3 regions of the Paenibacillus sp. JGP012 genome follow, and region 3 is predicted to be linked to each of the others. Evidence: riboswitches for the same ligand, from Rfam matches in the RefSeq annotation. Region 3 holds a riboswitch; each other region holds the start of a gene.
The links. A riboswitch is a leader RNA that binds a small molecule or an ion and turns the genes downstream of it on or off. The one in region 3 is predicted to bind thiamine pyrophosphate.
Positions count from the first base shown of each region.

Region 1 (3,213 bases), on a different contig from region 3:
AAAGCTTTTAGGCGACCACTCCGCTTTTTCAGGTTTTTTCTGTCCTACGGTAAAAGGTCTGAACTCAAAATATTCCTCTATACAATAGAGTATATATTATAGAATGGAACTGTTTCTCGATGAACATGAATCCAAACAACCTGAATCCCTCAGAGGCCGAGGCTGCCAAACAAAGAGCAGATGAACTCGCCCAACAAGCTAAACGCAGTACATGGACAAGTGGCATCCTGACCACAATCGTTATTGCTGTAATTTTGATTGGCCTATTTTATTGGATTGCTTATATCAGAACTTCCTGAGTCACCCGCCTAAACAAAATTAATCTGATTTTCAAACGAAATCGGTCAATATAAATTGCCCAGGAAATACTGATAATCCACTCTTTTCCTGAGAGATAACCGCTCTATTCAACGATGGATTCAAGCAGATACAGCTGTTTTCCTGCTCTTGAACAATCTGCTGAACAAATATCGCACAAGCGGTCCTAAAACAAGCAGCTGCAATGGCAGAGCCAGACTAAAGTTACGTGCAACGGTATGAAAATACGCCCCGAATACAGATACACCATTTAATTGATCGGCAATAGAGGCAGTCACAATTCCATACAGAGACATGATCAGAACCATGCCGATGACCATAAGCAATGACATGGTGATGATGCCTTTTACTTTACCGGACTTGGCAAATGGAAGGGAAAAGGCAATTTTTTTCGCAGCAGGACCAACAATGAAGGATTCCACCAGAAATGCGATAATAAAACAGATCACGAATTGAAGCAGGATCTGCATCAAAGACATCTGGTCTAACATTCCCGTGTGCCACAGATTAAAGGTCATCATCACCAGGACCATTCCTGTACACATCATAATTCCAAAAATAACTTGTTCTTTCTTGCTTACTGGCATTACACTCATCCTTTCTATAACTTGGATCATTATAGACAATTGCACTCCCCTCTCATAAGTGAACATTATGTGAACGATTTGGCGACTAGACACATACTCGTCACTGGCCTATAATTACACCTAGTAATGCCCGTAACTTCATAGTTTCCCAGGGGAGTCGGAATTGGCCGGCTGAGAGTGTATCCCATCAAGATACTAACCCTTAGACCTGATCTGGATCATGCCAGCGTAGGAATCGGAGTATATTGCAAGAGGCACAGCTATAAGCTGAACGCCCTTCTCTCACACCTGCACGCGTCCCGGATTACGGGACGCTTTTTTTGTTTTCTTTTGACAAGCAGAAACAGAAAAATGTCGTCATCTGGATAACCCGCGAGGTATAAATCAGCCGATTTATGCAAAGGGATTGGATATGAAGCCAAGGAGTACCCCGTGCCACCCGGCCGGACAGAACGAAGGAGAGAGAATCGAATGAACTGGCGTAAAATGTTGGGAATGTTATTCATGTGTGTACTATTGGTGACCGTTGCAGCATGTGGCGGTAAAGGGGCCGAGCAGGCTGATCAGAACGGAAGCACTAGCACAGACAACAAAAGTGAAGACAGCAGCGCGGCACTGAAGGATGTCAAGGTTGTGCTCGACTGGACTCCAAATACCAATCATACAGGTCTGTATGCAGCCGTAGATCAGGGATTCTATAAAGCAGCAGGTCTGAATGTCGAGATTGTGCAGCCAGGAGCTGGCGGTGCAGATACAATGGTTGCTTCTAACGAAGTACCGTTTGGTGTCAGTTACCAGGAGAGTGTCACTCAGGCGCGCACACAGGACGTACCTCTCGTATCCATTGCGGCCGTGATTCAGCATAATACATCCGGGTTTGCCGCTCCTGTAGACCGCAAGATTAAATCGCCGAAGGATTTTGAAGGCAAAACGTATGGCGGTTGGGGCTCACCGGTTGAGGAAGCCGTGATGCAATCCATTATGGAGGGCGAAGGTGCTGACGTATCCAAAGTCAAAAATATTAACATGGGCGACGCGGACTTTTTCACAGCGGTCAAACGGGATATTGATTTTGCCTGGATTTTCTATGCCTGGACCGGGATCGAAGCAGAGCTCCGCGGTGAACCCATCGACATGTTATATGTAAAAGATTACTCCAAAGCGCTGGACTATTACACACCTGTGCTTGTGACTAATGAGCAGACGATTCAGAAGGACCCTGAATTGGTGAAAGCTTTCCTGAAGGCTACTTCCGAAGGGTATCAATATGCGATTGACCATCCTGAAGAGGCCGCGAACATTCTGATCAAGGCTGTACCTGATCTGGATAAGGAATTGGTGCTGGCAAGCCAGAAATGGCTCAGCCCGAAATACAAGGACGACGCACCGCGCTGGGGCGAGCAGAAGGAAGAAGTGTGGAAAAACTACACCGACTGGATGTTTAACAAGAAGCTATTAGATAAAGAGATTGACGTATCCAAGGCGTATACAAACGAATTTTTACCGCAGTAAAAATTTTCACTACCATTAATACCTTATGTAATATTATCGCTTCATGTAAAACGTAATTTGATATTTACACAGAAACGTAAAGTGTAGAAATACACTAACACAACTTGATAAGTTGACATTTTTGTACACCTAAACGAAGAATGTAGAACCTATTTGGAGAGCGCAGCGGTCGCCTGAAAACTCTAAGCAAGAAAGCTACATTGGAAGCTTACACTCATCCCAAAATCCCCCTTTCTATATAAGTTTAACTATTAGATTATACAAAAACGGAGAGGACAGAAAAAACCTGAAAAAGCGCAGCGGTCGCCTTTATCCCCAGATTTTCCCCTTTGGAAAAGGGTTCAAAAAAAATCTGGGGATAACAGCGATTGGAAGGTTATTCTGGCATCGAAGTGACTGTGTAAATTATCTTCAGTCAAACTTTTATAGAATGGATTCAAGGAATTTCGGGAGATAACAGCGATCGTAAGAGGGGACTGCAATCGGAGTGGCAACGTGTACAATCGCAACAACTTATCCCCCACACACGAAAGGAGTCTTGATCTCTCATGGCAAGCACGTTACTCAGCATTCAAGTGATACCGAAAACGCCAAACGGCGAGAATTCATACCCTTATGTAGACCGTGCGATTGAAGTGATTCAGCAGTCTGGCTTGAAATATCAGGTCAATGCACTAGACACCGCAATGGAGGGCGAACTGGAGGAACTGCTGGAAGTGGTCCGCAAAATGCACGAGGTGCTTGTGGAAGCCGGCAGTCCAAGCATCATCTCCCAGATCAAAATCGCACACAGTCC
Region 1 covers NZ_JACHKG010000021.1:53,211-56,423, reverse strand. The annotation lists gene HNR77_RS21685 (hypothetical protein) at 126-299, shown strand; gene HNR77_RS21680 (DUF2798 domain-containing protein) at 420-905, opposite strand; TPP riboswitch at 1,046-1,158, shown strand; gene HNR77_RS21675 (ABC transporter substrate-binding protein) at 1,377-2,417, shown strand; gene HNR77_RS21670 (thiamine-binding protein) at 2,966-3,213, shown strand, end outside.
Region 1: linked by a shared signal. The riboswitch ahead of HNR77_RS21675 (ABC transporter substrate-binding protein) and the one ahead of thiM (hydroxyethylthiazole kinase) in region 3 are both predicted to bind thiamine pyrophosphate.

Region 2 (3,213 bases), on a different contig from region 3:
CACCAAGTTGATTCACTATTAATTGAATATCCTTGACGCCTTCCCATATCCGGGCGCCCATCCTGTGTGCTGACCTCACATAAGCTCTGGTCAACGACACGGGCAGAATTTCACTCTCCAATGATCGGTAATAAGCACCATACGTATCCCGATTAAGCCAGCCAGCTTCTCGCTGCACCGTATTTCTATCCCACCAAAGCTGTTCCGTCAGTGGAAAAGCCCTTCGATTTTCCTTATAACGACTTAGTTCACTGTATGATCTGAACGGTGTGATGAATCCGCTCTGCCTCAACCCAAGTTCCATGCCCGATAGAGTAGATAATTGATCCTTTTGACTGTGCAGCAATGCTCTGCTTTCAAGAGCAGCCTGAGCAATAACAGGATGAGTAAATTCCTCACTATCCGCAGCAAGCATTCCCGCTGCTGCACAGGAGCTTCCGCTGGCAATCTCGTTTTGCTCGATCAGAAGCACATCGTGTCCTCTTCGTGTCAATTCAAAGGCAACAGCGCAACCTATAACGCCTCCGCCAACAATAATGGTTTCTGCATGAAGCTTGCCTGATGATACATATTGCGGGATACTGGCAGTTTCATATGAAGTATCGGATTCAGAAGTTTCATCCGATCCATAGCATGCATTCCATCTGGATTGATCATCAGAACCTTGATCCGGTGAGACGGTTCCTCGCTTTTGCATGTGTTCATCTCCTTGATTTCGAAACATTCATATTACTCTTTCTGCAGCCTGTTTTATAAGACGGATCGCATGAGCCGGGTCCTCATGCTGAAATACACTCGAGATCACAGCAGCGCCACGGGCTCCCGCTAACCGCACCGCCTGAATGTTGGATGCCTGGATACCACCAATTGCAATGACAGGAATGTCAACGCCTGAGCATACTTCAGCCAGCGCCTCCAACCCCCTGGGCGTTAGATCAGGCTTGCTGCGGCTTGTATACACATGCCCGAAGAACAGGTAATCTGCACCGTAATCCGCTGCCACACGTGCCTCATGTATGGAGTGCACCGATACTCCCAAGCGCATCCGTTCCCCCTTATTCACAGCATTCATGCTCTCTTCCGCCTTCGTCAGCATCTTCTGGCTCCAGTGCGCCCCTCGGCAAAATTCGCTGGGCACAAACGGATTGGCCCCGTTGATGACAATACGTGAGGATGGAACTCCTGACTCTGTCATGTGCCTGGCCCAGATGAAATGCTGCTGCAGCGAGAGCTGTTTTTCCCGGATATGAATGTAATCCACCCAAGGCCATATCTGCTTGACAACATTCAGTACAGTGGTTCGCTCACCTTTATTGGTAGACACAATATGCATTTCAAAGGAAGAGTCATCTTGGCAACATGTCGGGCTGCATGTGTCTATTTGTTTTGGAGAGCGATCGATCAGCCGTTTATTCTTTTCATTTCTTTCTGCCGCAAGCCCTGTTGTGTTCACGTTGTCCTCCCTCTCATCCGTTCAGCATTAAGTACGGAAATGACATAACACAAAAAAGCCACTCCCGTAGGAGTGGCTGCGTATAAACAAAGGTTCAGGTTAAATAACGAGCGTGCAGCTAATACCTGTTAAACAGTTAAGTCCATAACCGTTCGGCGGTAACTCATGCCTGCATCACTGTATAGTAAGGTTCCTGTTCGTTCATAAAAGGATCACTTACTGTCATTATGCTGAAACGCGCCACTTCCCTACGCTGGTATGATCCAGATCAGGTGCAAAGGGTCCGGAATCGCATTCTTCCATCTCAGCCGCATCGTGCGGCCCCCCTAGTGTTCATATGAAGTTGAAGTTGTAGCCTATATTACCACAGTCGGATTTTTTTGTCATCGTGCTTTTTCAGACCATTCTTCCACATTCCACGTTTTGGTGACCCAGCCTTCGTAAAAATCTGGTTCGTGGGATACAAGCAAAACGGTTCCTTTGTATTCCTTCAATGCACGCTGAAGCTCGGCCTTCGCAGTAACATCCAGATGGTTCGTCGGCTCATCAAACAGCACCCAGTTGCTTTCACGCATCAGCAGCTTGCATAAACGGACTTTAGCCTGCTCCCCACCGCTCAGCATGTTCAAAGGACGTGTAATATGTTCATTTTTGAGACCGCACCGGGCCAGATGTCCCCGTACTTCATTTTGAGTCAGATGAGAAAACTCATTCCATACATCGTCAATCGGCGTGATATTTGCAGCACGTACTTCCTGCTCGAAGTATGCCGTCTCCAGGTAATCGCCGAGAAAGGTTTTACCGCTAATGGGCGGGATTTTACCCAGAATTGTCTTGAGCAGTGTTGATTTACCCACACCGTTACAGCCCACAATAGCAATCTTCTCTCCGCGTTCGATGGTCATCGTCATCTTTGGCAGGAGCGGATACGTATAACCAATTTCAAAATCAACACCTTCAAACACGGTTTTGCTGCTTGCACGGGCATCCTTGAATTTAAAAGTTGGTTTTGCCGCTTCGTCCGGACGATCAATCCGCTCAATTTTGCCAAGCTGCTTTTCCCGGCTTTTTGCGCGTCCCGAGGTGGATGCACGAGCTTTATTCCGCTGAATAAAGTCCTCCTGCTTTTTAATATATTCCTGCTGCTTTTCATAGGCGTCAATATGCTGCGCCTTCTGCATATCCGCCATCTCCAGAAACTTCTCATAATTGGCAGCATAGCGTGTGAGTTTGGCAAATTCCAGATGGTAAATCACATTCACAACTTCATTCATAAATTCTGTATCATGTGAGATCAACAGAAAGGCGTGCGGATAGTCTTTCAAATAACGCGTCAGCCATTCAATGTGCTCTACATCAAGATAGTTTGTCGGCTCATCCAGCAATAAGGCAGTTGGCTTCTCCAGCAGCAGTTTTGCAAGCAACACCTTAGTGCGCTGTCCACCGCTCAGGGCAGCAACGTCCCGATCAAGACCAATCGCATTTAACCCCAAACCGTTTGCCATCTCTTCCACTTTGACATCAATCAGATAAAAATCGCCCTGCTCCAGCTGCTCCTGAATTTCACCCATTTCCTCCAGCAGCTGCGCAAGTCTGTCCGGATCTGCATCGGCCATCTGATCGGTGATCTGCATCAGCTCCTTTTCCAGCTCAAGCAGTGGCAGAAAAGCATCCTTCAATACATCACGAATCGTTCTGCCAGGGGTCAGCTTTGTATGCTGATCCAGATATCCATAACGGACTTTAGGCGTCCATTCTAC
Region 2 covers NZ_JACHKG010000008.1:133,450-136,662, reverse strand. The annotation lists gene thiO (glycine oxidase ThiO) at 1-697, opposite strand, end outside; gene HNR77_RS12715 (thiamine phosphate synthase) at 725-1,453, opposite strand; TPP riboswitch at 1,682-1,791, opposite strand; gene HNR77_RS12710 (ABC-F family ATP-binding cassette domain-containing protein) at 1,837-3,213, opposite strand, start outside.
Region 2: linked by a shared signal. The riboswitch ahead of HNR77_RS12715 (thiamine phosphate synthase) and the one ahead of thiM (hydroxyethylthiazole kinase) in region 3 are both predicted to bind thiamine pyrophosphate.

Region 3 (3,213 bases):
GGAATACAGGCTTCTGATTTTCCGCTTGAGAACCGTCACCCAATGTAGAGGGATTGGCTACAAACGTTTTTCCCTGCCCATCATAAGTCGTGCCCTTCGGTACCACGATGGTTGAATTGACGACGGTCGGTGCAGCCGCTACAGGCATTACACCAAATACAGAAGCAACGAGACCGGCAGACAACAAGAGCGTCAACATTTTTTTCATCATCAACATCCTCCCTTGATTTGAGTGATTTGTTGAACAAGCCGCTGGCTTGTCTACAGGAACCTTTTTGAGGTACACGGCACACCCCTTGTTCGGAACCTGATTCAATCCTACAAAAAAAGGAAGATTACAGGAATAATCCCTGGATTAGATTTACCAATTTCAGCAGTAATACAGATATGGTCTCAGCTTTTTCCAATTCGCATTTAATTGGCATGTACCGATATTAACTAGCAGTATGCTGTTTTTACCCCTTTTTTCATGAGCGCAAAATAACAGAAAAGACCGTATTGGCTGATTACAGGCAATACGGTCTCATCTCTCAAATCGGTGAAAATCCGGAGGCCATGAGGTCATTCAGCCTCAAGCTCCCGCGCCAAACCGCTGACGATATCCACACTTGCGGCACAGTTCCTCTACAGCCTCCCATTTCGAAAAGCCGTATACCAGATTGTTAGCCCGCTCCCCATCAACGATCTCGGAGAAAGACTGCTCATGAATATTGCCAAGGTTAATGACACCTTCACCATCCAGGCAGCACGGAACGACCGTTCCATCCACCAGCACCGCAGCCTGACTGCGCAGCGCATGGCAGAAGCCTTTCCCGTCATCTTCCGGTGCATCCAGACTTGGCCATTGGAATTCGTGGTCCTGATTCAGATATACATTCGGTGCAATTTTGACACCGCTGCCCGGAACGACCTTTTCCTCAATACGGAAGTCCAGATTGAATTCACGCTCCAGTACTTCAAGTGTTTCCCGATTTCGATTCATCTGGGCATTCGTAAAGTTATCCTGTGTGAGATTCCACAGCCGGAACGAAATAATGACATTATGCTTCACAGCCTCACGAGCGAAAGTCAAAATATTGCGCAAATAACCATCACGATCCGTTGATCCCTCATGTCCGTCAAAGCTGTGCAGGGAGAAATTCATCTGTCTCAATGCAGGTTTGCCCAGCAGTTTATGCTGTGTCTTTGGCAGGAGTGTACCATTGGTTGTAATGTTAACCTTGAATCCCTTCGCATGAGCGGAATCCAGAAGCAGGTCGATTTTGGGATGCAGCAGAGGCTCCCCTTTGACATGCAGGTAAATATGTTTGGTGTGCGGTTTGATCTGATCCAATATATGATTAAACACTTCAGGGTCGATAAAGCCTTTGGCTCTTTTCGTTTGTGGACAAAAGCTGCATGCCAGATTACAGATGCTTGTGATCTCGATATATACTTTCTTGAACGTTTTCAACTCAGGGTCCCCATTCTGCCGGGAGGAAAGTAGAACAGTTCCTGCCCTCATTCGTTATGCGGCCATATGGGCCAATCCCCATTATATCGGGTTAACGAGCGAAGGTAAATCGGTAAACCGCAGCGTTGCCAAAACAAGCGTCAAGTCTCATGCCCTCTTTACATTCTGGACGCATGTGATATATGCTTGGATCATAACTGCATATTTTGCACATCACACTGGGGGAGCCTTACGGCTGAGACGAATATATCATTCGGACCCTTTGAACCTGATCTGGATCATACCAGCGGAGGGAAGTGGAGCGGCTCTTGTGGATAAAGGATTCTCCATTGATTTGGCAGAGTCCATGCTGGTAAAACCTCTATAGCTTCGCTCGTTTCCTCTGGAAATGAGTGGGGCTTTTTTTGTTTTCTCATCGCATGGGCATGGACGAGAATTCGTTAAAGGCCGTATTGCAGGTTCTTCGATGTAATGGTCTGTATGTAAATACCAGCTTGTCTCACCATGCAATTCATTTTAGATCAAGGAGGTAATGACGTTGTCTTATCTTGAGCGTGTGCGTGCACTTAATCCTTTGGTACACAATATTACGAATCTGGTGGTAGCCCCTTTCACTGCCAATGGTCTGCTTGCCCTTGGAGCCTCTCCGTTCATGGCCTATGCTCACGAAGAAGTTGCTGACGTTGCGCGTATCGCTGGCGCAGTTGTGCTCAATATCGGTACGTTAGATGAAAAGGTGGTTCAAGCCATTCGGCTGGCAGGACAGTCCGCTAATGCGCATCATGTACCCGTTGTGCTTGATCCATTCGGTGCCGGGGCAACTGCATATCGCACGGAGACGGTGCAGCAGCTTGTTCGTGACCTTCGGCTGACTGTATTGCGCGGGAACGTTGCCGAGGTTGCTCATGTCATTGGCGTACCCTGGAGTATTAAAGGTGTGGATGCCGGGGAAGGTGAAGAAGACCGCATCAGCATCGCGGAACGGGCTGCACAGCAGCTTGCATGTATTGTTGTTATTACGGGTCAGTACGATATCGTTACGGACGGGTATCAGACGTTTCTCATCAGCAACGGACATGTACTGCTTACGAAGGTCACCGGCGCGGGATGCCTTCTCAGCTCGGTCGTTGGTGCTTTTGCAGCAGTCGCCCGGCCGGGAGATGATTTACTGAACAGCATTGTCGAGGCTGTTGCTTATTACGGTGTTGCAGCCGAACAAGCTGCCGCCCTTACAGCTCAGCAGGGTCCAGGCAGCTTCCAGCTGGAGTTGTTAAACCAGCTTGCGAAGGTGACACCCGAGCTCGTATCAGAACATTCACTGATCCGTCAGATTCGCGGAGGTGCAAGATGAATATAGCCCAGGCTTTGACAATAGCAGGTGCCGATAATGGCGGTGGTGCAGGTATCCAGGCAGATCTCAAAACCTTTCAGGAGCTTGGAGTATACGGAATGACGGTGATCACAGCCATTGCGGCACAGAACACAACAGGTGTCCAAGGTGTATTCCCCATCAGTTACGCCGGCATTGCCCAGCAGCTTGATTCGACGGGAGCAGACTTTGAACCACATGCAGTCAAAACCGGCATGCTGTATAGTGCGGAGATTATTCGTCTCGTTGCAAGCAAATGGCGGCAATACGGCTGGTCCAATCTGGTCATTGATCCGGTAATGGTAGCCAAAGGCGGAGCACCGCTGCTCCAGCAGGAGGCCGTACAAGCTCTCATTGAGGAGCTTTTGCCTCATGCCTTGATTACCACGCC
Region 3 covers NZ_JACHKG010000018.1:122,255-125,467, forward strand. The annotation lists gene HNR77_RS20240 (pectate lyase) at 1-208, opposite strand, end outside; gene HNR77_RS20245 (radical SAM/SPASM domain-containing protein) at 572-1,453, opposite strand; TPP riboswitch at 1,664-1,765, shown strand; gene thiM (hydroxyethylthiazole kinase) at 1,986-2,804, shown strand; gene thiD (bifunctional hydroxymethylpyrimidine kinase/phosphomethylpyrimidine kinase) at 2,801-3,213, shown strand, end outside.